Regions from separate parts of the Pseudomonas sp. LARHCG127 genome, predicted to be linked through region 2. Evidence: predicted binding sites of a transcription regulator. Region 2 holds the regulator's gene; each other region holds the start of a gene.
The links. Region 2 encodes FliA, which starts transcription of late flagellar genes. Its sites were predicted from a motif close to CTAAAGTTTNNNNNNNNNNNGCCGNTAA; they were not measured.

Region 1: the regulator FliA is predicted to act here: its motif matches at 5,623-5,650, upstream of motA (flagellar motor stator protein MotA).
Region 3: the regulator FliA is predicted to act here: its motif matches at 4,474-4,501, upstream of ACIPQ1_RS27240 (methyl-accepting chemotaxis protein).

What each region holds. Positions count from the first base shown of each region.
Region 1 is NZ_JBIXJT010000010.1:228,774-239,316, forward strand. It holds gene ACIPQ1_RS18730 (molecular chaperone) at 1-286, opposite strand, end outside; gene ACIPQ1_RS18735 (serine acetyltransferase) at 380-958, opposite strand; gene ACIPQ1_RS18740 (O-antigen ligase family protein) at 948-2,168, opposite strand; gene asd (archaetidylserine decarboxylase) at 2,273-3,136, opposite strand; gene ACIPQ1_RS18750 (rhodanese-like domain-containing protein) at 3,156-3,971, opposite strand; gene ACIPQ1_RS18755 (HDOD domain-containing protein) at 4,014-5,552, opposite strand; gene motA (flagellar motor stator protein MotA) at 5,719-6,570, shown strand; gene motB (flagellar motor protein MotB) at 6,735-7,781, shown strand; gene rsgA (small ribosomal subunit biogenesis GTPase RsgA) at 8,003-9,034, opposite strand; gene orn (oligoribonuclease) at 9,144-9,686, shown strand; gene ACIPQ1_RS18780 (trimeric intracellular cation channel family protein) at 9,967-10,543, shown strand, end outside.
Region 2 is NZ_JBIXJT010000011.1:18,141-28,683, reverse strand. It holds gene flhA (flagellar biosynthesis protein FlhA) at 1-1,249, shown strand, start outside; gene flhF (flagellar biosynthesis protein FlhF) at 1,261-2,610, shown strand; gene fleN (flagellar synthesis regulator FleN) at 2,726-3,556, shown strand; gene fliA (RNA polymerase sigma factor FliA) at 3,553-4,296, shown strand; gene ACIPQ1_RS19015 (chemotaxis response regulator CheY) at 4,464-4,835, shown strand; gene ACIPQ1_RS19010 (protein phosphatase CheZ) at 4,854-5,639, shown strand; gene ACIPQ1_RS19005 (chemotaxis protein CheA) at 5,668-7,929, shown strand; gene ACIPQ1_RS19000 (protein-glutamate methylesterase/protein-glutamine glutaminase) at 7,978-9,117, shown strand; gene ACIPQ1_RS18995 (flagellar motor protein) at 9,117-9,857, shown strand; gene motD (flagellar motor protein MotD) at 9,873-10,543, shown strand, end outside.
Region 3 is NZ_JBIXJT010000024.1:14,485-25,027, forward strand. It holds gene ACIPQ1_RS27220 (FecR family protein) at 1-922, shown strand, start outside; gene pvdQ (bifunctional acylase PvdQ) at 1,099-3,447, opposite strand; gene ACIPQ1_RS27230 (fe2+ zn2+ uptake regulation protein) at 3,743-4,123, shown strand; gene ACIPQ1_RS27235 (hypothetical protein) at 4,133-4,321, opposite strand; gene ACIPQ1_RS27240 (methyl-accepting chemotaxis protein) at 4,559-6,553, shown strand; gene ACIPQ1_RS27245 (DUF411 domain-containing protein) at 6,789-7,235, shown strand; gene ACIPQ1_RS27250 (YqaA family protein) at 7,235-7,669, shown strand; gene ACIPQ1_RS27255 (alpha/beta fold hydrolase) at 7,755-8,786, shown strand; gene ACIPQ1_RS27260 (D-2-hydroxyacid dehydrogenase family protein) at 8,798-9,760, shown strand; gene glgA (glycogen synthase GlgA) at 10,402-10,543, shown strand, end outside.

The sequences.
Region 1 (10,543 bases), on a different contig from region 2:
CCAGCACGATGGCCTGTTGCAGGAAGTGCCGCTCCAGGTGCTTGCAGACGTAGTACACCTCGGGCCGCAGCAGTTCGAGCAGTTGCAGGCGATTGTCGCTGGGGGTGAGCAGTTGGTTGAGTTCGCCAAGGGCCTGGTACAGCAGGCGGGCGGTCTCGCCGATGTTGGCCTTGGGCAGGTTGGCGATCCAGCGCTTGAGGTCCTTTGGCGTAGCATCGCAGAACGACAGGCGTGATTGTGTCGGGGTCAGGACGCGCAATAGCTGGAGAGGGCTGGTCTCATTCATGCCGTGGACAGGCTCCGGCGGGAAACGAAAAGGATGTATCCAACTCTAGCAGGTGTAGCCGAAAGATCATGCTACCGCGACCCCTGGTGTGACCTAGTCCTGCAGGCGGCCCATTGAAGCGGGATCGTATTCCTTCATTTCACCGACGCTCTTGGTGATGTACAGGTGGTTGGCCGGGACGCTCTTGTTGACGAAGGCGCCTGCGCCAATGATCACATTGTCACCCAGCTCCAAATGGTCAGCGATGATGCAGGCATGAGCATGTATCCGGACGCCGTCGCCAATGCGCAATACTGCGGTATCGCTTTGCCCCTTGATACCCAGCGTGCAGTTCTGCCAGATCTTGAAATTTTTTCCAATGATGGCGTGCGATGTGATGACGATTCCATTCGGATGGGCAATCCATAGGCCTTCCCCGACGGTGGCGCCCAGCATGATCTCTACATTGAACTGGCGGCTGATGCGTTCGTTGAGCAGCTTGCCACGCCGTCTCCAGAATTTGCTGTCCTGCTGGTGCATGGCGTATGCCAGGCGGAACCAGAAAAGGTAGCGGTACCTGTTGATGCGCTGACATTTTTGGTAAAGCCGTTTCCACCTGAACGGTTTATCGAGACCGCCGAGGATTTCGATATGCCAGTAGTGTTTGGCTGATCGGAAGATATCAAGAAGCATCGACGACCTCTTTGCCGCGAGGCGTGCCTGGTACGAACCTCTGGGACAGAATCATTCCTATAGGCAGCCAGAAAACGATCCAATAGACGCCAGGCCTGTTGAACACCGTGTGGTAGTCGAATAGAGCCGTTACAACCCCGAAGATAAGCAGGGGCAAGCCTACCGAACCGACGGGATGGTGCCACGTCTTCGTGTCGATCGCGCGCTTGAAAACATAAGCGATGGTCACCAACAACAGTACTGCACCTGTCACGCCGAATTCGTAAAAATACTGCAGGAAGAGATTATGGACTTGGTTGTAGCAACGCACTTCGGATATGCAGATATCAAAATTACTGCCCGCCCCGGCACCAAACAGCCAGAACTCGTCAATGCGGTCCAACCAGCCTGTCCAGATCACGTCGCGAAGGCTGAAGCCACGACTTTGCTGTGTGACAATGACGGGCCATAGCCATACCGACACGGCAAGGAATATTACGCCGGCCAGGCACAACCATTTCCTCGACCTCAAACTATGGTGAAGAAGAATGCTCGTAGCGATTGCCAAGCCATATCCAAGCCAGACGGCTCTTGAAAGCGTGCAGAACAGGTACAGCGAAAGGCCTAGCACACAGGCCATGAACAACGTTCTGACCCACGGCCCGAAGGTTTTGGTCATTAACAAGTGGAACCCGTAAATGCCGAAAAAGCCGTAATACAGCGCCGCAATGATGGGGTTCTTGAAGTTGGCATAGTTGCCATAGCCCAAGTTGTACAAACGTTTGCCGGAGAAAAAAATGTTCTGGTCCTGCTGGGTGAAGTGGATGATCAAACCGGCAATTGCAAATAAACCCGCGATCACAAAGGCAAGCGTCAGGCTTTTTTCAAGCAGTTCTTCTCGGGCCAGTATATGAATCGCGCTCAGGTACAACATTACGTACAACACGGTTTTGAATTGTCCGTAGGCGGAGGCTTCGGACCCGGGATTCAGCAGCGCTACCAGCAGCGAAAAGACCAGTACCAGCAGTACCGGCCAGTAGGGCTTTTGGACAATGTTTTGACGTAGGCGCGCATCGAGCACACATAAGAGCAACGCGGGTATAAAAAGACCCGCGTTGGATATCGTGGTGTAGGTGCTGCCGTCGGTAATGAACAGCAGTCCCGTCAGGTGCGCAATGAAGCCGATCATCAAGACAAGCAAGGTGAATCTGGAAAAAGCCGAACGTGTCATACCTATTCCAAGGGTAGTGAAAGGGGCCAGGACAAAACTCCAAGGCGTAAGTGTGGCAGCGTCGGCGAGGGTAGCGACTCATGTTGATTGCGCCGCAGGCTATCTCATCGAGCGTTGGGTAGTGCCAGTCCTTGACCCATCTGCACCGGCGAACCGGCCACCAGGTCTTCGGCCCATTTCACCTGGTCCGGACCGAACAGCACGATGGCGGTCGAACCCAGCTTGAAGCGCCCCAGTTCGGCACCTTTTTCCAGATGAATCGGCGCACGTGCGGCTTCGTCGTAACGGAAGGTTTTCAGCTCGCGCTTGGGCGGCGTCACCAGCCCGGCCCAGACGGTTTCGATGGAGGCCACGATCATCGCGCCCACCAGTACCACCGCCATCGGCCCACGTTCGGTGTCGAAAATGCACGCGACGCGCTCGTTACGGGCGAACAGCTCCGGCACGTTTTCGGCCGTGGTCTGGTTGACCGAGAAAATCCGCCCGGGGATGTAGACCATTTCCCGCAGGGTGCCCGCCAGTGGCATGTGCACGCGGTGGTAGTCCTTGGGGGACAGGTAGATGGTGGCGAAATCGCCACCCATGAACGGCGCTGCGTTGGCCGCGTCACCGCCCAGCAGTTCCAGCACGCTGAAGCTGTGGCCCTTGGCCTGGAATACCCGGCCGTGTTCGATCGGGCCGAGCTGGCTGACGGCACCGTCGGCGGGGCTGAGAATCGCGCCCGGGGTTTCGTCCAGCGGGCGGGCGCCGTCCTTCAGGGCACGGGTAAAGAAGGCGTTGAAGTGCTCGTAGGCCGTCAGGTCTTCCACCAAGGCCTGGGACATGTCCACTTGGTAGCGCTTGGCAAACCACGTGGTGAAGGCGTTCTTGAACCAGCGCACGCGGCATTCGGCAATGCAGCCGGCCAGCCGCGACAGCAGGTGGTGGGGCAGCAGGTATTGGGTGAGGATGAATAAACGGTTTTTCATTAACTGTCCTTAAGAACCTTCAAAGCTCGATGGGTGTATCGGGGTGGTTGCCCCATTCGCCCCAGGAACCGGCATAGCCTTTGACCCGTGGATAACCGAGCGCCTTGGCCACCAGGTAGGTGAAGCCAGAGCGGTGGTGAGTCTGGCAGTGGGTGATGATTTCTTTATCAGGGGTGATGCCCAATCGTTCGAGGATTTGCGGCATGTCTTTGCGGATGCGCAAGTTGCGCGCCTTGTCCATGCCGGCGGTCCATTCGAAATTGACCGCGCCGGGAATGTGTCCGCCCCGGGCCGCGACGACTTTCTCGCCGGAGTATTCCAGCGGGCCGCGAGCGTCCCAGATGGCCAGGTCGGCAGCGCCGAGACGGCTTTGCAGGTATTCACGGGTGGCGGTGGGAGCGTCGTGCAGCGTCAGGCTGATCGGACCTGCAACGGGTGCAGGAACGTCGATGGACACCGGCAGGCCTTCATCCAGCCACGACACCAAGCCGCCGTCGAGGTAGTGGTAGTTCCCGTGGCCGATCACGTCCAGCAGCCAGATAAACCGCCCGGCCCAGCCGCCGCCTTCATCGTCATAGACCACGTAGACCGCATCCGGGTGGTGCCCGAGTTCGCCGAACAGGGCTTCGAGGTCGGCTTTGGCCGGCAGCAGGCCCGGCGCTGGCGGTTGGCCGAGCTGGGTACGCTTGGGGTCGACGAAGCGTGCGCCAGGGACATGCCCGGTGCTGTAGCGGGCGGCGCTGGTCAGGTCCACCAGAATCAGTTCGCGGGCGTCGAGGCGCGGCAGCAGTTCGCTCGGCTCGATCACCAGCGGCAAGCCAGAGAAGTCAGGCATGTGAGGTCTCCAGGGGCGCAAAGGGAAAGGATTGTATCAAGTTCAGCGGCCGCGGTTGGTAAAGGTATGCAGGGCCCTTTCGATGCATTGCACGGTTTTGCCGAAAGCTTGCACCGTGACGTCCGAGAACGGTCCGCCGCCCTGGTCCACCGCCACCAGCATGATCACCCGGCCATTGCACGTCAGTGAGCGCAACAACAGGTGCTCGCCGCGGAACAGGCTGCGCATGCCCGGCGGTAATAGCGCCGAAAACTGCGCGTTGTTGTCCGGGTTCAGGCGAACCTGGGCCTGCTGGGCCAGCAATCGTTGCAAGATTTTGCTCTGGCTGATGGTAAAGCTCGTGGCCGCAGCTTCCTTGGGCAAACCGGCGGTCTGGTGAACGCGCACGCTGGTCTGGCTGCGGTCGGCCATCAGGATCATCACCCGGCGCATGCCGCAGGCCACCAGGGCGTCCCGTGCCGACGTGGTCAGGTGCATGGCGTTGAGGAAGGGGCTCGGCTCCACCAGCATGGCGGAACATTGCTTGCGCCACTGGCTCAGGTCCTGGGCGCTGGGCGGCGCGGCGGGCAGCAAGCCGGGGTGGATACGGCGGCTGCCCCAAGGCCAGATCAGCGCCACGGCCGGGTGCCAGAGGTCCGGCATGGCGTGATGACGTGCGCTGTTGGCGGCTTGTTGGTGCAACTGCTGCTGGATTTCATCCATCGACATTTGCAGATACAAACTGGCGAGGTATTGCCAGCGAGTGTTGTGAGGGCTGTCCCAGGCCTGCTGCGCCGCGAGGGCCAGGCCGTTGGCCAGCAACACGGTGTTGGCCGGCTGGTTGAGCCAGCGCCGCAGGGTTGGGTCGTCGTCCAGGCGATTCTGCTGGCGCAGCGGATGTTCGCTGTCCCGGGCGATGCGCAGGACTTTCACCAGTTCGCGGCGTTCGTTGAGCAACAGGCGATAACCTTGCGCCACCCAGATCGGCAAACGCCAGGTCTCCACCAGCGCCAGGCAGATCTCCAGCAGGCGGACGCCGAACAGTTCGCGCTCGACCTTGCGTGCGGACTCGCCTTTATGGACGACTCGCAATTCCCATTCCCCGAGCAACCGTGGGTGAGTCAGGGCCAACGGCCAGAGCGGCGACAGGAACAACAGGCTGCCCCAGTGGATGTCTTGCCACAGCCGCGCCAGGCGGCTGGCGAAAAAACCATTGGCCTGTTGCGTGGCGTGCTGGCTGATCAATTGCAGCTGGCGCAAGGCAACAGGGATTTCGTGCCCCGGCAATGAGGGCAGGCGGGCGAGCAACTCCTCGGTACGCTTGAGACCGAGGCGGTTGATGGCCACTTCGAGATTTTCCGCAGGCTCAGCGAGGCTGCCATGGGTGTGATGGTTGGCCTCGCGGATGACGCTCAGGGCCAGCGCGGGGCTGTCCTGCATCAGGTCGGCGATGTCGCGCAATGAGCGACGGCTGTCGGCGAGGGCCTTGCAGACCAGGTCGTGGCTGGCCTGGGGCACCGGCAGATGCACGCCGTTGAGCAGCTTCACCCAGCCGTCGAGGGTGGTCGGCCGGGGCGTTGGAACCTTGGTTTCGTTAGTCATGGCTGGACGTGATCATCGTATGAATTCTCTACGCCCGGAACGGGGCTAATTGGCTTTTCGCCAGAACAGCCTATAGTCTGGCGCAGTTTTGCCGATAAGTAGAAGAAGAGATTTTTCAGCTTCCGAATATGACCTTGAACCCGACTTAAGTAAGTACTTTCTATCTATGGCTAAAATTATCGGCATCATTGTCGTGTTCGCGAGCGTGCTCGGCGGATACGTGCTCTCCCACGGCAAGATCGCCGCCCTGATCCAACCCTTCGAGGTGTTGATCATCGGTGGTGCTGCCCTCGGCGCATTCTTGCAGGCCAACCCTGGCTATATGACGATGCACGTGCTCAAGAAATCCTTGAGCATGTTCGGCTCGCGTTTCAGCCACACCTTCTATCTGGAGGTGCTGGGGCTGATCTACGAAATCCTCAATAAAAGCCGCCGCGAAGGCATGATGGCGATTGAAGGCGACATCGAAGATGCCGCCGCCAGCCCGATTTTCGCCAAGTATCCGTCGGTGCTGAAGGATGAGCGCATGACGGCGTTCATCTGCGATTACCTGCGCATCATGTCGTCCGGCAACATGGCGCCCCATGAGCTCGAAGGCCTGTTCGACATGGAGCTGTACAGCCTCAAGGAAGACCTGGAGCACCCGTCCCACGCGGTCAACGGCATCGCCGACGGCATGCCGGGCTTCGGTATCGTCGCGGCGGTATTGGGGATCGTGGTGACCATGGCCTCCCTGGGCGAAGGCGACCAGGCGTCCATCGGCCTGCACGTGGGTGCGGCGCTGGTAGGTACCTTCTTCGGTATCTTGGCCGCCTATGGCTTCTTCGGCCCGCTGGCCCATTCCCTGGCCCATGATGCCAAGGAAGAACTCAACGTCTACGAAGCCATCAAGGCTTCCCTGGTGGCCTCGGCCTCGGGCATGCCGCCATCGCTGGCGGTGGAGTTCGGTCGCAAGGTCCTGTACCCAGCGCACCGTCCAAGCTTCGCCGAGCTGGAACAAGCGGTTCGCGGTCGCTAGTGCTTTGCTTTACAAATACGTTCCTTTTTTGGCGAGTGACTGTTGCTGCCAGACAAGGCGCCGCGACGAGTCATAGCCCGCTATGGCGAGGAGCGGCAACGCAGTATGGCAGCAGCAGGCACCGTCAAAATGGAACAGTATTTGTGAAGCAGAGCACTTAGGTCATGGAAAATAATCAACCGATTATTGTAAAGCGCATCAAGCGCATTGCCGGGGGGCATCACGGGGGCGCCTGGAAAATCGCCTTCGCCGACTTCGCCACGGCGATGATGGCGTTCTTCCTGGTGCTGTGGCTGCTGTCCACGGCAACCCCGGAACAGAAGATCGCCATCGCCGGTTACTTCAAGGACCCGGTCGGCTTTTCCGAAAGCGGTACGCCCTACATCATCGACCTGGGCGGCTCGCCGACCCTGGCGCCGGACACGACCCTCAATCCCGAGGTCAAGTCCCAGCCCCAGCCCGACAAGGTCACGGTGGATTCCGAGCAGGTCGAGGGCATGGCCGAGCAGGTCGAGCGCGAGCGTTTGGAGTTGCTGCTGCAGGAATTGCAGAACAAGGTCGAAGAGAACCCGGAACTGCAGAAGTTCAAGGACCAGATCCTGTTCGAAATCACCCCGAACGGCTTGCGCATCCAGATCATGGACGCCGAGAACCGGCCGATGTTCGATTCTGGCAGCGCACGTCTGAAACCTTATTTCGAAGATATCCTGCTGGCCATGGCCGACACCATCAAGGCGGTGCCGAACAAAATCAGCATCAGTGGCCATACCGATGCCAAGCCTTACATCGGTAAGGGTGACTACGGAAACTGGGAACTGTCCGCCAACCGCGCCAACGCGGCCCGTCGCGCCCTGGTGGCCGGCAGCTATCCGGACGAGCAGGTGGCACGGGTGGTCGGTTATGCCTCTTCGGCGCTGTTCGACCGCAAGGACCCGTTCAACCCGGTCAACCGGCGCATCGACATCGTGGTGTTGACCAAGAAGGCGCAGAAAGCCATCGAGGGCTCACAAACCGACGATCCGGCGCCCGATCCGGTTCCGGGCGAGGGTGCCCCGGGTGAAGTGCCAGCGCCACAGGCTACGCCAGGTGCAGCGGTCGATCCGAATGCGCTGCCGGCGGACCAGCAACCCATACCGGCCCATGAGCTGCGCGAGCGGCTGAACCTGTTCGATGACACCGTACCGAAACCGGCGGAGCCGCCGGCGCAGTGACCCACAAAAAAAGCCGACCTCGATGTCGGCTTTTTTGTGGGGCCACTGTTTACTTGAGGATTGCTTGCCTTTGTGGCGAGGGAGCTTGCTCCCGCTCGGCTGCGCAGCAGTCGCAAGACCGGACAACTCGGTCTGGCTGGAGACTGTTGGGGCCTGCTTCGCAGTCCAGCGGGAGCAAGCTCCCTCGCCACAAGAGTGATCGGCTTGATACGGCGTGCAGGTCAGTAGCTGCTTTCCGGCAGGCTGGCGATGATCGAGCGGTAGCTGTTCATCCGTTGCTGATGCACGCGACCTTCTTCCAGGGCCTTGAGCAGGGCGCAGCCGGGTTCGCGGTCGTGCTTGCAGTCGCGGAAGCGGCAGGTACCGATCAGCTCGTTGAACTCGATGAACCCGGCTTCGACATCGGCCCGGCTGACGTGGCCCAGGCCGAATTCGCGGATACCCGGCGAGTCGATCAGTTCACCGCCACCAGGGAAGTGGAACAGCCGCGCCGTGGTCGTGGTGTGGGTGCCTTGGCCGGACAGCTCGGACAACGGCCCGACGCGGGTCTCGACTTCTGGCAGTAGGCTGTTGACCAGCGAAGACTTGCCGACGCCGGACTGGCCGACGAACACACTGATGCGTCCGTCCAACTGCTGTTGCAATTGCTCCATGCCGTTACCGTGGTGGGCCGAGACTTCCAGCACCGGATAACCCAAGTCCCGGTAGACCGACAGCAGGGCGTTCAGCGCCGGGGCGTTGTGTTCGTCGATCAGGTCGAACTTGTTGAGCAGCAGCAACGGGCGGATGCCGGCGTGCTCGGCGGCCACCAGGTAACGGTCGATCAGGTTGGCGTGGGGCTCGGGCAATGGCGCGAACACGATAACGATCATGTCGACGTTGGCGGCCACGGGCTTGAGCTGGCCCCGGCTGTCCGGGCGGCACAGCTCGGTGTGGCGCGGCAGTTGCGCGACAATCACGCCGATGCCCTGGTTGCCGGCACGCCAGACCACCTGGTCGCCCGTCACCAGCGCCGGCAGGTTGGCGCGCAAGTGGCAGCGGAACACCTGGCCGGCCAGTTCGCCTTCCTGGGCCTCGACCTCGACCTGCACGCCGAAGTGGGCGATCACCAGGCCGGTCTGTTCAGGGCCCAGGTCGCCACCCTCCAGGGCTTCGACAGCACTGGATTCGCGTTTGGCGGCGCGGGCGGCGCGCTCACCCTGGATCTTTTCGATGCGCCAGTTTTGACGACGATTGAGTTGGCGTTTGGCCATGGGTGTTCCGTATGAAGAAATACAGCGAATAGGGTAAAACGGCGGCGAGTTTAGCACGCCCAAGGGGCTGCCTAGGCTAAACTGCGTGGCTACGCCGAGGAGCCTCCCTATGCAAAACCCGCAGAACCTGATCTGGATCGACCTGGAAATGACCGGTCTGAACCCTGACACTGACGTCATCATCGAAATGGCCACCATCGTCACCGACAGCGACCTCAACACCCTGGCCGAGGGCCCGGTGATCGCGATCCACCACAGCGACGAGATCCTGGCCGGCATGGACGAGTGGAACACCCGCCAGCACGGCGGCTCGGGCCTGACCCAGCGAGTGCGCGAGAGCAAGATCAGCATGGCCGAAGCCGAAGCCCAGACCCTCGCGTTCCTGGAACAGTGGGTGCCCAAGGGCAAGTCGCCGATCTGTGGCAACAGCATCTGCCAGGATCGTCGCTTCCTTTATACCCACATGAAGTCCCTGGAAAGCTACTTCCACTACCGCAACCTGGACGTTTCCACCCTCAAGGAACTGGCCGCCCGCTGGGCGCCAGAAGTGCGCGACAGCTTCCAGAAAGGCAGCACCCACCTGGCCCTGGATGACATCCGCGAGTCCATTGCCGAGTTGCAGCATTACCGCAAGCACTTCATCAAGTTCTAACCGGCACGCCAGCGGCTGGCGAGATTGCTTTTGTGGCGAGGGAGCTTGCTCCCGCTGGCCTGCGAAGCAGGCCCCAACAGTTCTCCAGGAAGATTCGATTGTCTGGTTTGCGACTGCTGCGCCCGAAGCGTCGGACCGGCCGAGCGGGAGCAAGCTCCCTCGCCACAGAGGGCAGTTTGGACTTGGGGGCATGGTGTTCAGGCAGAAGACGGGGGCGCGCCCTCTTTTGGTGCCAGCCCAAACTGGCTAGACTGCGCGCCTTCCCGTATGGACCGCCACCATGTTGCTGATGCTTTATCTGATCGCCATCACCGCTGAAGCCATGACCGGTGCCTTGTCTGCCGGACGGCGGGGCATGGACTGGTTTGGCGTGGTGCTGATCGCCTGTGTCACGGCGCTGGGTGGCGGCTCGGTGCGCGACGTGCTGCTCGGTCATTACCCGCTTACGTGGGTCAAGCATCCGGAATACCTGGTGCTGACCACCGCGGCGGCGATGTTGACGGTGTTTCTGGCGCGCTGGATGCGCCATCTGCGCTCATTGTTCCTGGTGCTCGACGCCGTGGGCCTGGTGGCGTTCACGCTGATCGGTTGCATGACGGCCCTGGAAATGGGCCATGGCATGCTGGTGGCGTCGGTCAGCGGAGTGATCACCGGGGTGTTCGGTGGCATTCTGCGGGACATTTTCTGCAACGATATTCCGCTGATCTTCCGCCGCGAACTCTACGCCAGCGTCTCGTTTGCCGCGGCGTGGTGTTATCTGCTGTGTGTCTTCCTGCAATTGCCGAACGAGCAGGCGATCCTCATCACCTTGTTTGGCGGTTTCCTGCTGCGGCTCCTGGCAATTCGCTTTCACTGGG
Region 2 (10,543 bases):
TGCCGCCGGCCTGATGGCGGTGATGGGCCTGGTGCCTGGCATGCCGCATTTTTCCTTCCTGAGCATGGCGGCCCTGGCAGCTGGCGGTGCCTACCTGTTCTGGAAGAAGCAGAACGTGCAGAAAGTCCAGGCCCTGCAAGAGGTCAAGCGCCAGCAGGAACTGCTGCCGTCGCCGGCCCGCGCCATGGAAACCAAGGAACTGGGCTGGGATGACGTGACGCCCATCGACATGATCGGCCTGGAAGTCGGTTATCGCCTGATTCCTTTGGTCGACCGCAACCAGGGTGGTCAGTTGCTGGCGCGGATCAAGGGGGTGCGCAAGAAGCTCTCCCAGGACCTGGGCTTCTTGATGCCCACTGTGCACATCCGCGACAACCTCGACCTGGCGCCGAGCGCCTATCGTCTGACACTGATGGGCGTGATCCTGGCCGAAGCCGAGATCTACCCCGACCGCGAGCTGGCGATCAACCCTGGCCAGGTCTACGGCAGCCTCAACGGCATCACCGCCAAGGATCCGGCTTTTGGCCTGGAGGCGGTGTGGATCGAAATCAGTCAGCGGGCCCAGGCCCAGTCCCTCGGCTACACCGTGGTGGACGCCAGTACCGTGGTGGCGACCCACTTGAACCAGATTCTGTACAAGCACTCCAGCGAGTTGATTGGCCACGAAGAAGTCCAGCAACTCCTGCAAGTACTGGCCAAAGGCTCGCCGAAGCTGGCTGAAGAGTTGGTGCCGGGCGTGGTTTCGTTGTCGCAGTTGCTCAAGGTGCTGCAAGCGTTGTTGGCCGAACAAGTGCCCGTGCGCGACATACGCAGTATTGCCGAAGCCATCGCCAACAACGCGTCCAAGAGTCAAGATACCGCCGCCTTGGTGGCCGCGGTTCGGGTCGGCGTATCCCGTGCAATCGTCCAAAGCATTGTAGGCACTGAGTCTGAGCTGCCTGTTATCACCTTGGAGCCAAGGTTGGAACAGATATTGCTCAATAGTCTGCAGAAGGCAGGACAAGGCTCGGAAGAGGGTGTTCTGCTGGAGCCAAGCATGGCCGAGAAGCTGCAGCGTTCGCTGATCGAGGCAGCCCAGCGGCAAGAGATGCAAGGCCAACCGGTGATCCTGCTGGTGGCCGGTCCGATTCGCGCGATGCTCTCGCGATTCGGACGCCTCGCGGTCCCGGGGCTGCATGTGCTGGCGTACCAGGAAATACCGGACAACAAGCAAGTGACCATCGTTGCGACAGTAGGGCCCAACGGCTGAGGTAGTGGTTTATGCAAGTGAAGCGTTTTTTCGCCGCAGACATGCGTCAGGCCATGAAACTGGTTCGTGACGAGCTGGGCGCTGAAGCAGCCATCATTGGCAACCGTCGTATCGCCGGCGGTGTCGAGCTGACGGCGGCCCTGGATTACAAATTGTCGGCGCTGGCGCCACGGGTTCCGAACATGGAACTTGAAGATGAGCTGCGCAAGACTCAATCGCGCATCGCCAGCGCCCAGGCCGAACTGAGCCTGCGCAGCAGCGAAGGCGAAGGTGCGCCGGGCATCAATCGTCAATTGTTCGCCGGTCAACCGCTGACCGCCGGCCTGCCGTTGACCGCCGCCGAACCGCTGATGGAACAGGTCCAGGCCGAACCGCGTCGTCCAGAGCCGGCACCTGCCGCGCCAGCCCGTGGGCTTGACCCGCGCGCCCTGGACTCGATGCGCTTCGAACTCAACAGCCTGCGCGAGCTGATGGAAGTCCAGCTCGGCTCCCTGGCCTGGAACCAGCTGCAAGGCAGCCGTCCGGCCCAGGCCAACCTGTGGCGTCGCCTGCAACGCATCGGCCTGTCCGGCCCGTTGTCCCGCGACCTGCTGGCGCTGATCAATGGTATCGAAGAGCCGCGCCAAGCCTGGCGCATGTTGCTGGCGCACCTGGCACGCATGATTGCCACGCCGGAAGTCGAGCCGCTGGAAGAGGGCGGGGTCATTGCCATGGTCGGTCCTGCCGGCATGGGCAAGACCACCACCCTGGCCAAGCTCGCCGCCCGTTATGTACTCAAGTACGGCGCCCAGAGCATCGCCCTGGTAAGCATGGACAGTTTCCGTATCGGTGCCCAGGAACAACTCAAGACCCTGGGCCGCATCCTCAATGTGTCGGTGACCCATGTGGATCCGGGCCAATCCCTGGCCCAGGCGCTGGAGCCGCTGCTGCGCAAACGCGTCGTGCTGATCGATACCGCCGGCCTGCAAGCCAGCGATCCGGCCCTGCGCATGCAGCTCGAAAGCCTGGCCGGACGCGGTATCAAGTCAAAAAATTATCTCGTGTTGGCAACCACCAGCCAAAAACAGGTTCTAACCGCCGCATATCACAGCTACAAACGCTGCGGGCTGGCCGGCTGCATCCTGACTAAGCTGGACGAAACGGCAAGCCTGGGCGAGGTGTTGAGCCTGGCGATCGGTCATGAACTGCCGGTGGCCTACCTGACCGATGGGCCGCGGATCCCGGATGATTTGCATCTGCCGCGCCGTCATCAATTGGTCAGTCGTGCCGTAAGTGTGCAAATGCAGGAAGAACCCAGCGAGGAAGCCATGGCTGACATGTTCGCTGACATCTACCACAGCCCGACCAAGCAGGTCGGCTGAGGTAATCATGAATATTTTTTGTACCTACATCGATGGTCTGCCATGCATTGTTCCGTATGCGAACGCGCAGCCAGTAATGTGGCCTCCGTCTAAGAAGACAAGGTAAAGAACGAACATGGGCAGCATGCATCCCGTACAGGTGATCGCGGTGACCGGCGGCAAAGGTGGCGTCGGGAAGACTAACGTGTCAGTGAACTTGTCCCTGGCTCTGGCAGAGCTTGGCCGACGGGTCATGCTGCTGGACGCCGACCTGGGCCTGGCGAACGTCGACGTGTTGTTGGGGCTTACCCCCAAACGCACCCTGGCGGACGTGATCGAAGGCCGTTGCGAACTGCGCGACGTGCTGTTGCAGGGGCCGGGCGGGATTCGCATCGTGCCGGCTGCCTCCGGCACCCAGAGCATGGTTCACCTGACCCCGGCGCAGCACGCGGGCCTGATCCAGGCGTTCAGCGACATCGGCGACAACCTCGATGTGCTGGTGATCGACACCGCGGCCGGCATCGGCGACTCGGTCGTCAGTTTCGTGCGCGCCGCCCAGGAAGTGCTGCTGGTGGTCTGCGACGAACCGACGTCCATCACCGACGCCTATGCCCTGATCAAACTGCTTAACCGCGACTATGGCATGAACCGCTTCCGCGTCCTGGCCAACATGGCCCAGAGCCCGCAGGAAGGACGCAACCTGTTCGCCAAATTGACGAAGGTCACCGATCGCTTCCTGGACGTCGCCCTACAATACGTCGGTGCAGTGCCTTACGACGAAAGCGTGCGCAAGGCCGTCCAGAAGCAACGTGCCGTTTATGAAGCCTTTCCACGTTCCAAATGCGCGCTGGCGTTCAAGGCGATCGCCCAGAAGGTCGATACCTGGCCACTGCCGGCCAACCCCCGCGGGCATCTGGAGTTTTTCGTCGAGCGTCTTGTGCAACAAACAGCAGGGCCCGTGTTATGACAGCCAGCGGTTACAACCATCTCTACAAAAAATCGGCACGGGACGCCCAATACGAATTGATCGAGCGTTATGCGCCACTGGTCAAGCGTATCGCCTATCACTTGCTGGCGCGGTTGCCAGCCAGTGTCCAGGTCGAGGACTTGATCCAGGCCGGCATGATCGGCCTGCTTGAAGTGTCGAACAAATACGACGCCAGCAAGGGCGCCAGTTTCGAGACCTATGCCGGTATTCGCATTCGCGGGGCGATGCTCGATGAAGTCCGCAAGGGCGATTGGGCGCCGCGTTCGGTGCACCGCAATACCCGCATGGTCAGTGACGCGATTCGGGCAATCGAAGCTAAAACTGGGCGTGACGCTAAAGATCACGAGGTTGCGGCCGAACTCCAGTTGAGTCTCGATGATTATTACGGGATTTTGAACGATACCTTGGGCAGTCGCCTGTTCAGCTTCGACGACCTCTTGCAGGACGGCGAGCACGAAGGGCTGCATGAGGATAACGCGAGTGCTCACATGGAGCCGTCACGTGACCTGGAAGATGAACGTTTCCAGAGCGCGCTGGCGGATGCGATTGCCAATTTGCCGGAACGTGAGCGACTGGTCTTGGCGCTGTACTACGACGAAGAGCTGAACCTCAAGGAAATCGGTGAGGTCCTGGGGGTCAGCGAATCTCGGGTCAGCCAGTTACACAGCCAGTGCGCGGCCCGCTTGCGGGGCCGTTTGGGGGAGTGGCGAGCGCGCTGACAGGCAGTGTGGGGACACTGCGAGCGGGACTGGCATGGCGTTGCCGGGTCAGTTTCCATCCGTTGTGCTCCAGACCGTTGTCGAGTGTTGTGCCGGAATTGATTGAAATGGCGCGTCCAGGTGCTGGGCGCGTTTAAGACTGCTTGGAGGTCGAATTGGACAAGAACATGAAAATCCTCATCGTTGATGACTTCTCAACGATGCGGCGGATCATAAAAAACCTGTTGCGTGACCTTGGGTTCACCAACACGGTCGAGGCGGATGATGGCGTCACAGCCATTCCGGTCCTCAACAGCGGGAGCATCGACTTTCTGGTGACTGACTGGAACATGCCCGGCATGACCGGTATCGACTTGCTGCGCCATGTGCGCGCCGACGAAAAACTCAAGCACCTCCCGGTGCTGATGGTGACTGCCGAAGCCAAGCGCGAGCAGATCATCGAAGCGGCCCAGGCCGGTGTAAACGGCTATGTGGTCAAGCCCTTCACGGCCCAGGCGTTGAAAGAGAAGATCGAAAAAATCTTCGAACGCATCGGTTAACGGCGCCACGGGGGAGCTATGGACAACGAATCTTCAATGGGCGATTTCGAATCGACCCTGAAAAAACATGCCCGCGAACTGGTCGACAGCCTTGAAAAAGGTCGCTTTGGCGATGCGGTTCAAATGATCCATGAGCTCAACCAGACCCGTGACCGTGGTCTGTATCAGGAAGTGGGCAAGCTCACGCGTGAACTGCACAGCGCGATTGTCAATTTCCAGATCGACCCGCACATGCCGCAGGCCGAGGAAGTCTCGCAGATCACCGACGCCACCGAGCGCCTGGGCTATGTGGTCAAGCTGACCGAGGCGGCGGCCAACCGCACCATGGACCTGGTGGAAAGCGCTACGCCGCTGGTCAATGGCCTGAGTGAAGAGGCCCAGGCCTTGAGCACCGACTGGGGCCGGTTCATGCGTCGCGAAGTCGGTGCTGAAGAATTTCGGGAGCTGGCCCGTCGGGTCGACGGTTTCCTGACGCGCAGCAGCAGCGAAAACCGCGCCGTGGCCAGCAACCTCAACGACATTCTGCTGGCCCAGGACTATCAAGACCTGACCGGCCAGGTGATCAAGCGTGTGACCCAACTGGTCACCGAAGTGGAAAGCAACCTGCTCAAACTGGTGCTGATGGCTAGCCAGGTCGACCGCTTTGCAGGCATCGAACACGACCGTGAAGCGATGCTTGCCGAAAAAGATCCACAAAAACATCTCTCTCAGGGTGAAGGTCCGCAAATTCATGCCGATAAAAGAGAAGACGTTATGTCCGGTCAGGACGATGTGGACGATTTGCTGTCCAGCCTTGGATTTTGATTTAGCCCTATTTTAGGAGCAGCCATTAATGAGCTTCGGCGCCGATGAAGAGATCCTTCAGGATTTCCTGGTTGAGGCCGGCGAGATTCTAGAGCAACTGTCCGAACAGCTGGTCGAGCTGGAAAGCCGACCTGATGATGCGGATCTGCTCAATGCAATTTTTCGCGGTTTCCACACTGTAAAAGGAGGCGCCGGCTTCCTCCAGCTCAACGAGCTGGTGGAGTGCTGTCACATTGCCGAGAACGTGTTCGACATCCTGCGCAAGGGTGAGCGTCGCGTTGATTCGGAATTGATGGACGTGGTGCTCGAAGCGCTGGATGCGGTCAACAGCATGTTCAGCGAAGTGCGTGAGCGCTCGCCGATTACCCCAGCCACCCCCGAGCTGCTCGCCGCGCTGGCACGCCTGGCCGAGCCGCAATCGGCTGACGAAGCCGCGCCGGTTGCCGAGGCGGTGGTTGAAGAACCGGTCGCCGAGGAATCGGGCGACATCACCGATAACGAATTTGAACAGTTGCTGGACTCCCTGAGTGCCGTCAAGGCCCAGGCCGAAGCGCCGGCCGCTCAGGTTGCGCCGGCTGCACCGGCCAGCAATGGGGCTGGCAGCGACGAAATCACCGATGCCGAGTTCGAGTCGCTGCTCGACCAGCTTCACGGCAAGGGCCAGTTCGCGCCAGATGCCGTTGTCCCGCCAGCAGCCCCGGCCGCCCCGAAAGCGGCGGGCGACAGCTCGGACATCACCGACGACGAATTCGAAGCCTTGCTCGACCAGTTGCATGGCAAGGGCACCTTTGCCGTTGACGCCCTGGATTCGGCCATCGCTTCCGCGCCGACGCCAGCCAAGCCGGCTGCCGCCGCGGCTGGCAGCGACCTGATCAGCGATCATGAATTCGAATCGCTGCTCGACGAACTGCACGGCAAAGGCAAGTTCACAGAAGTCGGGAAGGCCACGGCTGCCCCTGCTGCCGGCACCACCGCCACTGCTGCGCCAGCGGCCAAGGCCGCGCCTAAACCCGCCGCCAAGGCACCTGAGCCCAAGGCCGAGCCCGCCAATCCTGCCGCCGCCCCGGCGCCTGCCCGTGCTGCGCCGGCTGCGCCGCCAGCGGAAAAACCGGCCAGCGAAGCCGAGACCACCGTTCGGGTCGATACCGCGCGCCTGGACGAGATCATGAACATGGTCGGCGAGCTGGTGCTGGTGCGTAACCGCCTGGTGCGCCTGGGCCTCAACAGCCAGGACGAAGCCATGTCCAAGGCCGTGTCGAACCTTGACGTGGTCACGGCGGACCTGCAAACCGCGGTCATGAAGACGCGGATGCAGCCGATCAAGAAAGTTTTCGGGCGCTTCCCGCGCCTGGTTCGCGACCTGGCTCGCCAGCTCAAGAAAGAAATCAACCTGGAACTGGTGGGTGAAGAGACCGACCTCGACAAGAACCTTGTCGAGGCCCTGGCCGACCCGCTGGTCCACTTGGTGCGCAACGCGGTCGACCACGGCATCGAGTCGCCGGAAGAACGCGAAGCCTCGGGCAAGGTCCGTGGCGGCAAGGTGATCCTGGCCGCTGAGCAGGAGGGCGACCACATCCTGCTGTCGATCTCCGACGACGGCAAGGGCATGGACCCGAACGTGCTGCGTGCCATCGCGGTGAAACGCGGTGTGATGGACAAGGACGCCGCCGACCGCCTGAGCGACACCGAGTGCTACAACCTGATCTTCGCCCCGGGCTTCTCGACCAAGACCGAGATCTCCGACGTGTCGGGCCGTGGCGTGGGCATGGACGTGGTGAAAACCAAGATTTCCCAGCTCAACGGTTCGATCAATATCTACTCGACCAAGGGCCAGGGCTCGAAGATCGTCATCAAGGTCCCGTTGACCCTGGCGATCATGCCGACGCTCATGGTGATGCTGGGCAACCAGGCCTTCGCCTTCCCATTGGTCAACGTCAACGAGATTTTCCACCTCGACCTGTCGCGCACCAACGTGGTCGACGGCCAGGAAGTGGTCATCGTGCGGGACAAGGCGCTGCCGCTGTTCTACCTCAAGCGCTGGCTGGTCAGCTCCGCTGCTCACGTCGAGCAAGGCGAAGGCCACGTGGTGATCCTTTCGGTGGGCACCCAGCGGATCGGCTTTGTCGTCGACCAGTTGGTGGGCCAGGAAGAAGTGGTCATCAAGCCGTTGGGCAAGATGCTCCAGGGCACCCCGGGCATGTCCGGCGCCACCATCACCGGCGACGGCCGCATCGCGTTGATTCTCGATGTGCCAAGCATGCTCAAGCGTTACGCCGCCCGGCGTATTTGATTCTGGAGGGGCGTGGCCCAGGGCCGCGTCTCGTCTAACGGAGTGTTTATGGTAGTTAAAGTCCTGGTGGTGGACGATTCGGGTTTTTTCCGTCGCCGCGTCTCGGAAATTCTTTCAGCGGACACGAGTATTCAGGTCGTCGGTACCGCGACTAACGGCAAAGAGGCGATCGATCAGGCGCTGGCACTCAAGCCGGACGTGATCACCATGGACTACGAGATGCCGATGATGGACGGCATCACGGCCGTGCGGCATATCATGCAGCGCTGCCCGACCCCGGTCTTGATGTTCTCCTCCCTGACCCATGAAGGCGCCCGGGTGACCCTCGATGCGCTGGACGCCGGCGCGGTGGATTTCCTGCCGAAGAATTTCGAAGACATTTCGCGCAACCCGGACAAGGTCCGGCAGTTGCTGTGCGAGAAGGTCCACAGCATTTCCCGCAGCAATCGCCGTGTCAGTGCCTACAGCGCGCCGGCACCCGCCCCGGTTGCGGCGCCAAGCCCGGCGCCTGCGCCTGCGCCGACGGCTTCGAGCAGCTTCAATCCTGCACCGGTGCGTAGCGCCCCGGCACCTGCGCCGACGCGTTCGGCGCCTGCCAGTGCATCGTCGCCGGCACCCAAGCGCAAAGCCTACAAACTGGTGGCGATCGGCACGTCCACCGGCGGCCCGGTGGCGCTGCAACGGGTCCTGACTCAATTGCCCGCCAACTTCCCGGCCCCCATCGTGCTGATCCAGCACATGCCGGCGGCGTTCACCAAGGCATTTGCCGAGCGCTTGGACAAGCTGTGCAACATCAGCGTCAAGGAAGCCGAGGATGGCGACATCCTGCGCCCCGGCCTGGCGTTGCTGGCACCGGGTGGCAAGCAGATGATGATCGACGGCCGCGGCGCGGTGAAAATCCTGCCGGGCGATGAGCGTCTGAACTACAAGCCTTGCGTGGACATTACTTTCGGTTCCGCCGCCAAGTCCTACGGCGACAAAGTTTTGGCAGTGGTGCTGACCGGCATGGGCGCCGACGGTCGCGAAGGCGCGCGCCTGCTCAAGCAGGGCGGCAGTGCGATCTGGGCCCAGGACGAAGCCAGTTGCGTGATCTACGGCATGCCCATGGCGATCGTGAAAGCTGATCTTGCCGACGCGGTATACGGATTGGACGACATCGGTCGACACCTGGTCGAGGCCTGCATTTAATGGATGTGCTCAGCCTGATTGGCATCACCATGGCGTTTGTCGCCATCATTGGCGGCAATTACCTGGAAGGCGGTCATCTGGGCGCGCTGGCCAACGGTCCGGCGGCGTTGATCGTGATCGGCGGCACCATTGGCGCGGCGCTGTTGCAATCGCCGATGAGTGCTTTCAAGCGCGCCATGCAGGTGCTGATCTGGATTCTGTTCCCGCCCCGTGTCGACCTGGCCGGTGGCATCGACCGCGTGGTGAACTGGAGCCTGACCGCTCGCAAGGAAGGCTTGCTGGGCCTGGAAGGGGTGGCCGATGCCGAACCCGACAGCTACTCGCGCAAAGGCCTGCAATTGTTGGTGGACGGTGCCGAGCCGGAAGCCATCCGCAGCATCCTGGAGGTGGATTTCTACACCCAGGAAAGCCGCGACATCGAGGCGGCCAAGGTCTTCGAAAGCATGGGCGGCTACGCGCCGACCATTGGCATCATCGGTGCGGTGATGGGCCTGATCCATGTGATGGGCAACCTGGCCGATCCGTCGCAACTGGGCAGCGGCATCGCCGTGGCATTCGTCGCGACGATCTACGGCGTGGCGAGCGCCAACCTGGTGTTGTTGCCGATCGCGGCCAAGCTCAAGTCCATCGCGTTGCGCCAGTCGCGCTATCGCGAAATGCTGCTGGAAGGGATCCTGTCGATCGCCGAGGGTGAGAACCCGCGCTCCATTGAATTGAAGCTCCAGGGCTTCATGGACTGATGGGGGATATGGAGCATGGCACGTCGCAGGCATCGTGAAGAACACGTCAACCATGAACGCTGGCTGGTTTCCTACGCCGACTTCATCACGCTGCTGTTCGCTTTTTTCGTGGTCATGTATTCGATTTCGTCAGTCAACGAAGGCAAGTACAAAGTCATTTCCGAGGCGTTGATCGGGGTCTTCACTGACTCCGACCGGGCTCTCAAGCCCATTCCGATCGGCGAGGAGCGGCCCAAGACCACCACGCCGGCCAAACCCTTGGTCAAGGACAGCGAGCAGGTCGACGCCGGTGTCGCCGGCAGTAGCGATCCGTTGAAAAGCATCGCCGACGACATCAGCGCGGCGTTCGGCGACCTGATCAGCTCGAACCAGATGACCGTGCGCGGCAACGAGCTGTGGGTCGAGATCGAACTCAATTCCAGCCTGTTGTTCGGTAGCGGCGACGCCATGCCCAGCGACATGGCGTTCAACATCATCGATAAGGTCGCGGCGATCCTCAAGCCGTTCGACAACCCGATCCACGTCGAAGGCTTCACCGACGACCAGCCGATCCGTACTGCGCAGTATCCGACTAACTGGGAACTGTCCTCGGCCCGCTCGGCGAGCATCGTGCGCATGCTGGCGATGCAGGGGCTCAATCCCGGGCGCTTGGCATCGGTGGGGTATGGCGAGTTCCAGCCGGTGGC
Region 3 (10,543 bases), on a different contig from region 2:
TGCCGTCGACTGCACCGATGCCGAACGGCAGGCGTTCCAGCAATGGCACGATGCCGATCCGCTGCATGCGTTCGAATACGAAGCCATGTTGGAAATCTGGGAGGTGGCCGATCATCTGCCGCGCGTCGAGCCAGCAGCCCCCGCCCCAGCGTCCAGGCTCCGGTCGCGTTGGAGCCGGTTGGCTGTCGCCGCCGCGATGCTCGTCGTGGGCCTGCCCGTGGCCGCCTACACCGGCTGGAATCTGGGCTGGGTTGCCAATTCCTACGAGCGATTCGAAGCCGGCACGAGCGTCCGCCAGATCACGCTTGACGACGGCAGCCAGGTCGAACTCAACCTGGGCAGCGAGCTAACCTTCGCCAACTACAAAAACGAGCGTCGGGTGACGTTGAAAAAAGGCGAGGCGTTTTTTGACGTCACCCATGACAAACAACATCCGTTTGTCGTGCGCGCCGGCCAAGGCCAGGTGCGGGTGACCGGGACGCGCTTCAACGTCTGGATGTACCAGGACCAGGTGCGGGTCACGCTGGTGGAAGGTTCGGTCAAGGTCATCAGTAACCAGGCGCTCACCCATAACGGCCTGCAACTTTCGCCGGGCATGCATGCGAGCTACAAGGCGGGCGACCACCAACCGCAAGTCCGCGAGACCGATCCCAACGACAGCTCGCTGGCGTGGCGCAACGGCAAGTTGGTGTTGGATAACCTTGCCCTGAGCGATGCGCTGCCGCTGATCAACCGCTACCTCGACCGTCCCGTAATGCTCGCTGACAACAGCACCGGCGGCCTGCGTGTCGGGGGTGTCTACAACATCGGCGAAGTACAGAACCTTGTGGCTTCGTTGCCGAAAGTCCTGCCGGTCTACCTGACGCAGAATAAGGACGGCAACCCGGTGCTCAATCCCATCGGGCAACGGCCGGTTCAATAACTGAAAAGGCCTCTTTGGGAACGAAATTCTGTTCACTTAAAGGGAATGACGAACCTGTGGCGAGGGAGCTTGCTCCCGCTGGGCTGCGCAGCAGACCCATTTGTGAGCGCTTCGCGCTCAAGCGGGAGCAAGCTCCCTCGCCACGGGTTTGCCGAACGCCTCAGGTACAACAGCGGTTATTGCGTCGCCACCCTGCCCGCCTCATCCCGCTCACGAATAATCAGGACCTGATACTGTGGATCAGCCTTGATCTGCTGTTCGGTGAAGGGCAGCACACTCCACTGTTTCTGCGAAAACGCCTGGGTCTGGTCGGCCGAATAAGGCGAAGCAGGGTCGCTGGAAATGGAGAACGCCAACAGCCCCTGGGCTTGTGGACCTTTATCGTCAAACGTCACCACTTGCAGGTAGCTGGTGCCGCTGACCACCTCTCGCTTGCCGTTCGCCCCCGGCACGCTCTGGATCGCGTTATAGATGCCCAGCTCCCCGGGGCCGCCGTGGATCGGTGTCTGTCGGGCGCCACTGCTGGCCACCTGGACGTCTTGCCATCGGCTGTCCTTCGACAACCCGGCAGCCTTCACCGCCTCCACCGAGGCCAACATGGCTTCGCGCACGGCCTTGAGCACAGGCGGCCGCTCAATCGCCAGGCCGCGCGGGGTGCGTTGCGGATCCTTGGGATCGAACGCGACGCGCCATGAGTCAGGCAGCGCCTGCAGCCGTTCCATGATCTGCTGGAAATGCACGAACCCCAGGCCGCTATTCAAACCAGCCTTGCGATCCCAGGCCTTGAGGCTGGCACAGGCTTCGGCCAACGTCCGCGCATCGCTCCCCAGGTCACCGGCGCATACGCTGAGCAGGTCCGGCATCACCTGGTCCGCCAGGTACACCTGATCGTCCATGACCATGTGTTGCAAATCCTCCACCTTCACCGGCCCGGCCTTGGCCAACTGGCCCATCCGCTCGAGCGCAAAACGCGCGCGCAGCCCCAGTGGCTGGCCGTGCTGGCTGATCAACGGGGAATAACCGGACAAGGGTTGCGCCGGGTTGACCATCCAGGCCGAATCGTTGGAGTTCTGCACATAATCACGACGCAGCAGCTGCGGGAGCTTGTCGGCGGCATAAATGCCCTTCTGTACCGCTTTGGCATCGCTGCCCCAGGCACATTCGCTGCGAGAACCATCCAGCACGATCATCTGCAACCCGGCCCTGGGATCGCTGCACCGGGACAGTTTGTCGGCATCGACGTTCGGCACCACCGACACATTCATGTAGAGGCTTTGCCCCTGGTCGTCCACCGCCAGGGTATTGACCCAGGGAATGCCCTGGATCTCATGGACGGCGGCCTGCAAGTCCTTGAGCGTGACCGCCTTGTTCATGGCGTACCACTGGGCCAGCACCCGATCGTTTTCCAGGTTCGCGTCCCGCAGGCTGTAGGCGAACCGGTTATCCCAGTCCAGCCGGCCGGGCCATTGCACGATCGGGCCGAACTGCGAGCCATAGACCACGCGGGAAACCGTCTGCACCTGGCCGTCGGGTTGCTGGATGTCCACTGTGACCGTCTGTTGGCTCATCGGTACGGACTTGCCATCGAGCAAGTAGCGGGTCGGGTCCTTCGGGTCGAGTTGCAGGCGGTACAGGGTGAAATGCTTGGAACTGTCGACGGTGTGGGTCCAGGCCAGGTGCTGGCTGAAACCGATGTTAATCATCGGCAGGCCTGGCAGCGCCGCGCCCATGACGTCCAGCTTGCCGGGAATGGTCAGGTGCATCTGGTAGAAACGCATGCCGCCCACCCACGGAAAATGCGGGTTCGCCAACAACATCCCACGACCGTTGAACGAGCGCTCACTGCCGATGGCCAGGGCATTGCTGCCGCGCTCCAGGGCAAAACGCTGCTGCCGGGTCGCGGCGGCAGCGAAACTCGCGGCCGGAGCGGCGGCGAGCGCGGTCGCCTTGGGCGGTTGCGCACCTGCCAGGGCTTCGGCGAATTGGCCGACGCCGCCTTCCACCAACAACCGACGGGTCAACTTGACCAAGTCCAGCGCAGTGATTGGCCGTACCCACTCGCTGGCGCACTGTTCGGGCAGGCCCTTGGCCTTGTGCTCGGCCAACGCGCGGTTGTAGCCCGCCGCATAGCCTTCGACCAATTGCTGCACTTGGGGCGTCTGGGCCTGCCAGAAACCGGAAACCGCTTGCGGCGTATTGAGCCAGTTGAAGAACAGGTCGCTGACGCGGTTCTCCCGCTGTTCGACCGTGACCTGCTCGGGCCCGAAATAACGCGAGCGCTGGGCGTTGACCGTAACAATCTCATTGGCCAGCAGGCACAGGTTGTCCTGGGCGTAGGCATAGCCGATGCCATAACCCAACCCACGCTCGTCCTGAGCCCGGATATGCGGCACGCCAAAACGGGTGCGCCGGATCTCGGCACTGGCCTGCGCCCCATCGTCCTGCGCATAGACCACAGGGCTGAGCCCGAGGGCGATCCCTAGAAAAGCGCCTGTAAGGCCAACCCTCGATAACTGCCCGGACATTCTCACGTTCTCTCCTGATGAAAACCGCAAAAACCAGAACGGCTACCGCTGCGCCTGTAGACAACACTCGGCCCGCCTGGGAAATCACACACCGCATGCTGAACCGGAATGTGCCTACCTTGAAAACGAACCGGATAAAAAAAAATTAATGGCCTGGCGCCGCTTGAGCACGGGGGTTTGACGAAGCCGGGGCAATTTTTTCACATCGCCGCCTTCATGATTGCCCATCCTCGTTCGTCCTATAACAGGAGAGTATTCGTGACCTTTTCTGATCAGGCTGGTAAGGAGTTTCTGCATGCGTAACGCGCAACTGCCCATGGAGGGCAAGCCAAGGCCGACCGGCGTCTCGCTGAATGCCACCCACCGTGAATTCGACAGGCCGCCAGAGCGCGGCGGCAACGACCACATCAGGCGCCTGCTCAAGAGCTTCGGGCTCAGGACCAGCCTGATTCGCCTCAAAGTTATCGATGCGCTGCTCAAGGCCGCCCACGAAAACCGCTGCCTGGGCGTGCGTGGTGTGCACAGCCAGTTATTGGGGCTGGACATTCCGTTGTCCTTTCTCAGCGTGCGCGAGGTGTTGAAGCGCCTGTGCAGCGAGGGCGTCGTGACCCTCAACCCCGATAAAAGCTACCGCCTGCACCCCAGCGCGATGGCCGTGCTCGAAGCCGAGGATTGAACCCGGCGCTCAGGGCTTGACCTTGCGCCGCATCACGCCGTTGATCACCACCACGATGACCGCCACGGCAATGGCGATGTATTGAAACAGCTGCTCGCTGATCATGCCCTGGCCCTGCATCCAGGACAGCCCCAGCATGATTGCCAGGACGACGAGAACGATCAGAATCGAGTATTTCAAACGTTGCGAATGAGTCATTGCCAATTTCCTGAATGTATCCGTTCTGTATCCAAAGGCTGCCAGGTCCATACCGTATTGCCGGAATGACAGGCTGCCAAGGGGGCATCATGGTACAGCCGAAGGCAAGTCTTCGTGCAATCCCCTCGTTTTATTCCTTGACCGACTGACCTCTAAAGCTGCATCACCCCAGGCCGATACAATCAGGACTGCCCATCCGCCTGCTCCAGAAAGTCGCCTTCGTGCAAGGATTTCCACATGCCCTCATTCCGAACGATTCAGGCTCGCTACACCCTGTTCCTGGTCATTTTCATGCTGGTGTTGTCCCTCCTGACCGTGGTGGGCATCAGTTACCTGGTGGCGCCCAAGCTGCGCCAGACTGAAGAGCAAGTGGCGCTGAACCGCATCGCCGAGGTTGCCGAGCAGATCCAGGGCGAACTGAACAAGGTGCAGGCGCAGCAACGCAGCATCACCCAGACCATCCCGTTGCTCGACAGCGATGCCATCGACAAAGTATTGCCGGGGCTGGTTGACCAGTACGGCGAGTTGAAAGTCTTCGGCGGCGGGATCTGGCCGTTGCCCAACCAGCGGGCCGAGGGACGTAGCAAGTTCAGCACGTTCTGGCATCGCGATGCGTCCGGCAAGCTGGTGGTCAATACCTTCTGGAACAGTGACGCCGCGCCCAACTATTACGAGCAACCCTGGCACAAGGGCGGCATGGCCACGCCGCCTGGCAAATGCGCCTGGGCCGCAGCCTATAAAGACGACGCCAGCGCCGAGCCCCGCACCAACTGCGCCATGGCCATCCAGAAGAATGGCGTGCCTTACGGCGTGTCCACCATCGACGTGACCCTGGGCTTCTTCAACGACCTGATTGCGCGCAAGGAAGCCGACCTGAGCGCCGAAATGCTGATCGTCGAAGGCGACGGCAAGATCATCAGCAACAGTTCGCGCATCAGCGGGCCGATCGTGTTGAAGAATATCGGCGACCTGGCGGCATCCTCGCCATTCGCTGCCCAGGTCAAGGCAGGCCTGGCCAAGCGTGACCAGCCGTTGCAGCGGGTCGAGTTCGACAACAAGGGCGAGGCCAGCACCTTCTTCATGCGCCCTATCGAAGGTTCGCCGTGGTTCCTTGCCACTGCGCTGCCAACCCGACTGATCACCGCCCAACGCGACGATGTGCTGAACACCTTGAGCCTGCTGCAGATCCCAATGGTGATCCTGTTGGTGTTGATGCAACTTTACGCGATCCGCCAATTGACCCACCGCATGAAGGTGCTCAAAGGCAACATCGACGCCTTGTCCACGGGCGATGCCGACCTGACCCGACGCATCATCATCCGGGCCGAGGATGAATTGGGCGCGATCGGTCATTCGGTCAACCGCTTCATCGCTTACCTGCAAGGCATGATCGGTGAAGTCACCCAGGCCACCGGCGCCATGGCGTCGAGCCTCGGCGATCTGCAGCGGACCTCGGCCCACACCAGCGAAATCCTGATGCGCCACGCCTCGGAAACCGACCAGACCGTGACCGCCATTACCCAGATGAGCTCCACGGCCGAAAGCGTCGCGCAAAACGCCGCCGAGACCGCCGCGTTCACCCAACGCGCCAACGAGCATGCCGACCGCTCCCGCGTGGTGGTCGGCGAGGCCTCCAACAGTGTGGTGGCGCTGATCGATGAAGTGGCCAGCGCCACCCGCAAGGTCGAGAGCATGCAACAGGACGCCCAGCGCATCACCGAAATCCTCGGTGTGATCGGCGCCATCGCCGGGCAGACCAACCTGCTGGCCCTCAACGCCGCCATCGAAGCCGCCCGGGCCGGTGAGCAAGGCCGTGGTTTTGCCGTGGTGGCCGACGAGGTCCGCGCCCTCGCCGCTCGCACCCAGGCCAGCACCTCGGAAATCAACGAAATGCTGACCCGCCTGACCCAGGGCGTGAGTTCGTCGGTCTCGGCCATGGAAAACACCCAGGCCAGCTGCCAGTCGGCCGCCGATGCGACGTCACGGGTGAACTCGGGCCTGGACGAAATGGCCGGCTCGGTCAGCCAGATCAACAGCCTGAGCACCCAGATCGCCACCGCCGCCGAGCAACAGAGCGCGGTGACCGAGGAGATCAATCGCAGCATGGTGCAAATCCGCCACATGGTGGAGGAACTGGTGGAAAGCGGCTTGGCCAGCGAAGCCAATACCCGGCAACTGCTGGAAGCCAACACGCGGGTGAATGCGATCATGGGACGGTTCAAGGTGCGCTAAGGCGACACGCAAATTCCAGATCTGCCCTCCTGTGGGAGCGAGCTTGCTCGCGATAGCGGTCGAACAGTCAACATCAATGTCGGCTGATCCGACGCTATCGCGAGCAAGCTCGCTCCCACAGGTTTTCTTCCGCCCCCCACCTGACAATTCTGTAATCCCCGCCTCAGCCCCCTGTCAGCTCGTGCTCGCTACTCTGTTATCCTCCCTCCAAACCGTACGACACGAGACCACCTCCATGGCCAACCCCCTGCACCTGCTCGCCTTGAGCGCCCTGTTCCTCACCTCCCTGGCCCAGGCCGCCGAGCCGGTGACCATCGATGTGCACCGCGATGCCAATTGCGGCTGCTGCAAAAAGTGGATCTCGCATCTGCAAGAAAACGGCTTCAAGGTCAACGACCATGTCGAGGCCGACATGAGTTCGGTCAAGCAACGCCTGGGCGTGGCGCCGAACCTGCGCTCCTGCCACACCGCCGAAATCAACGGCAAATTCGTCGAAGGCCATGTCCCGGCCGACCAGGTGCTGGCGTTGGGCAAGCGCGATGACTTGCTCGGCGTGGCCGCGCCAGGCATGCCCATGGGCTCGCCCGGCATGGAAATGGATGGCATGAGCGACGCTTATCAAGTGATCGGCCTGAAAAAAGACGGGACCCAAACCGTGGTGGCGGATTACCCGGCCCACTGATGGGCGAAGCCTATATCGGCTTGTTCCTGGCGGCGTTCGGCGCGGCGACCTTGTTGCCGCTGCAGTCGGAGGCCTTGTTGGTCGGCCTGTTGCTCAGCGAGCGCCACGAAACCGGGTTGCTGCTCGCGGTCGCCACAGTCGGCAACGTCCTGGGTTCGCTGGTGAACTGGTGGCTGGGCACGCGCCTGGAACACTTCAAGGACCGCCGCTGGTTTCCGGTCAGCCCGGCCCACCTGGACAAGGCTCGCCTGCATTACCAGCGCTTCGGCCGCTGGTCACTGTTGCTCAGTTGGCTGCCGATCATCGGCGACCCGCTGACCCTGGTGGCGGGGGTGATGGGCGAGCCGTGGCGACGTTTCCTGCTGATCGTGACCCTGGCCAAAGGCATGCGCTATGGCGTGCTCGCCCTGGCCACGCTGGGCTGGATGGGTTGAACGTTCGGGCCGTTCGGTTGCCTGTGGTTAATGTCGCCATAATCGAGTCGCGCCAGGATCGGCGGCGGCCACAAGGAGATCGACCATGCCCCGAATCATGCCCCGTTGGTTGCCCAGCCTGTTCCTCACCGCCGCCCTGCCCCTGCTCGCCCAGGCCGCCAATCCCCCGGAAGGCCCGGCCTACGGTGCGCAGTTGGAAGGCTTCGAATACCCCTACACCCTCAAGCATTTCGCCTTACAGTCCCAGGGCCAATCCTTGCAGATGGGCTATATGGACGTGCCGGCCCAAGGCAAGGTCAATGGCCGCACCGTGGTGCTGATGCACGGCAAGAATTTCTGCGCTGCCACCTGGGGCGATTCGATCAAGGCCCTCAGCGAGGCCGGCTACCGGGTCGTCGCGGCAGACCAGATAGGCTTCTGCACCTCGAGCAAACCCGAGTATTACCAGTACAGCTTCCAGCAACTGGCAACCAACACCCAGGCCTTGCTCAAGGCCCTCGGCGTACAGAAAGCCATCGTCCTCGGCCATTCCACCGGCGGCATGCTCGCCACCCGCTACGCGTTGCAGTTTCCCGATCAGGTCGAACGCCTGGCAATGGTCAACCCCATCGGCCTGGAAGACTGGAAAGCCTTGGGCGTGCCCTACCGCACCGTGGACCAATGGTACGCCCGTGAGCTGAAGGTCACCGCCGAGGGGATTCGCAATTACGAGCGCACTACCTATTACGCCGGCCGCTGGAAACCTGAGTTCGACCGTTGGGTGGACATGCTTGCCGGCTTGAACAAGGGCCCGGGTCATCAGCAAGTGGCATGGAACTCGGCGCTGATCTACGACATGATCTTCACCCAGCCGGTCTACTACGAGTTCAAGGACCTGACCGTGCCCACCCTGCTGCTGATCGGCACCTCGGACACCACCGCCATCGGCAGCGACATCGCGCCGCCGGCGGTCAAGGCCAAACTGGGCCACTACGAGGTACTGGGCAAGCAGGTGGCCGGGCTGATTCCGCGCGCGACCCTGGTGGAGTTCCCCAATCTGGGGCACGCCCCGCAAATGGAAGAGCCGGATCGGTTCCATAAGGCGCTGCTCGGCTGGCTGGACAAACCCATTCCCTGACGAGGTGATCCATGGCGGTGCAAATAGCAGTCATAGACGATTGGCAAGATGTGGCACGCGGCGTGGTGGATTGGTCGGTGCTCGACAGCGTCGGCCAGGTGACGTTTCTCCATGACTATCCCGCCGACCGCGACACCCTCGCCGAACGTTTGCAGCGCTTCGAGGTGATCTGCGTGATGCGCGAACGCACCGTGTTCGACGAAGGCCTGCTGCGCCGCCTGCCCAATCTCAAGCTGCTCCTCACCGGCGGCATGCGCAATGCCGCCCTGGACCTGAAGGCCGCCGCCGAATTGGGCATCCAGGTCTGCGGCACCGACAGCTACAAGCACGCCACGCCCGAACTGACCTGGGCGCTGATCATGGCCCTGACCCGCAACCTGGTGCAGGAAGCCAATGCCTTGCGCGCCGGGCTGTGGCAGCAAGGCCTGGGCGGCGACCTGCACGGCAAGACGCTGGCAATCCTCGGCCTGGGCAGCATCGGCACGCGGGTGGCGCAATTCGGCCAGGTGTTCGGCATGCGGGTCATCGCCTGGAGCCAGAACCTCAGCGCCGAACGAGCCGCCGAAGTGGGCGTGACCTATGTCAGCAAACAAGCGTTGTTCGAACAGGCCGACATCCTCTCTATCCACCTGGTGCTCGGCGAACGCACCCGCGGCCTGGTGGATGCCCAGGCGCTGGCCTGGATGAAACCCGAGGCGCTGCTGGTCAACACCTCCCGCGGGCCTATCGTCGATGAAACCGCCCTGATCGACGCCCTCCAGCACAAACGCTTGGCCGGTGCCGCCCTGGACGTCTTTGCCCAGGAGCCCTTGCCTGCCGCCCATCCGTTCCGAACCCTGGACAACGTACTGGCCACGCCCCATGTGGGTTACGTCAGCCGACAGAATTACCAGAGGTTCTATTCCTTGATGATCGAGGACCTGCTGGCCTGGGCGGCGGGCACGCCGATTCGGTTGCTGACGCCGGCGGGCTGAGCAGGAGCACCACTGTTCCCTTTGTGGGAGCGAGCTTGCTCGCGATAGCGGAGGGTCAGTTGCAGGGTTGGTGACTGGCACACCGCTATCGCGAGCAAGCTCGCTCCCACAGGGGACAGGGGTGTTTCCAGTGGGCGTGATTAGCCATCAAAACGCCGCTATTTCACCCGCCCCCCGATGGTGCGTCGCGCCATCCCATCGCGCACATCAGTGAACCAACTCCCTCCCCCTACACTTTTTTCTTTTCAGGAATGTGCACTTCGTCGGTGCGTATTCCCCAACGTCGTGTAAGACATTGCCGCTAAAAAACGTGATTGTCGGACAATGCGACGAACCGAGCCGCACCGCTCTAGGATCTGACCTAGACTGCCTAACCGGGAGGAAAACCGACCGGTCATCCAGACGAAAAAAAGTCGAAACTTTTCGCAACGGCGACAGGTCAGGTTAGAGGTAGGGCAATAGCGACTGGTGCAGTCCTTGCACTGGTCATTGCAACAGCTCCTCCAGCTGCTTCGCTTCGCCGCGTTTGGGTAGCCGTTCGCTTTCCTTCGTAGCGCTTGTGCGCCTGGCCGCAGGATTCGGCCAATGAAACAACAGCTCTGGCGCTTGCCGGAAACAGATCGAGAAAATGGGAGATATTTATGATCAGTGCTGCCTTGGAACCACAACAAGTCCGTTCACAATTACCGCCGGCGGCCGAGTCGCCGACGGCCCCGGTGCTGGCCACCGGCGGCAAGGCACTGCTCCCCGTCGCTCGACAGAATCCCAACCGCAAGAAAGTCC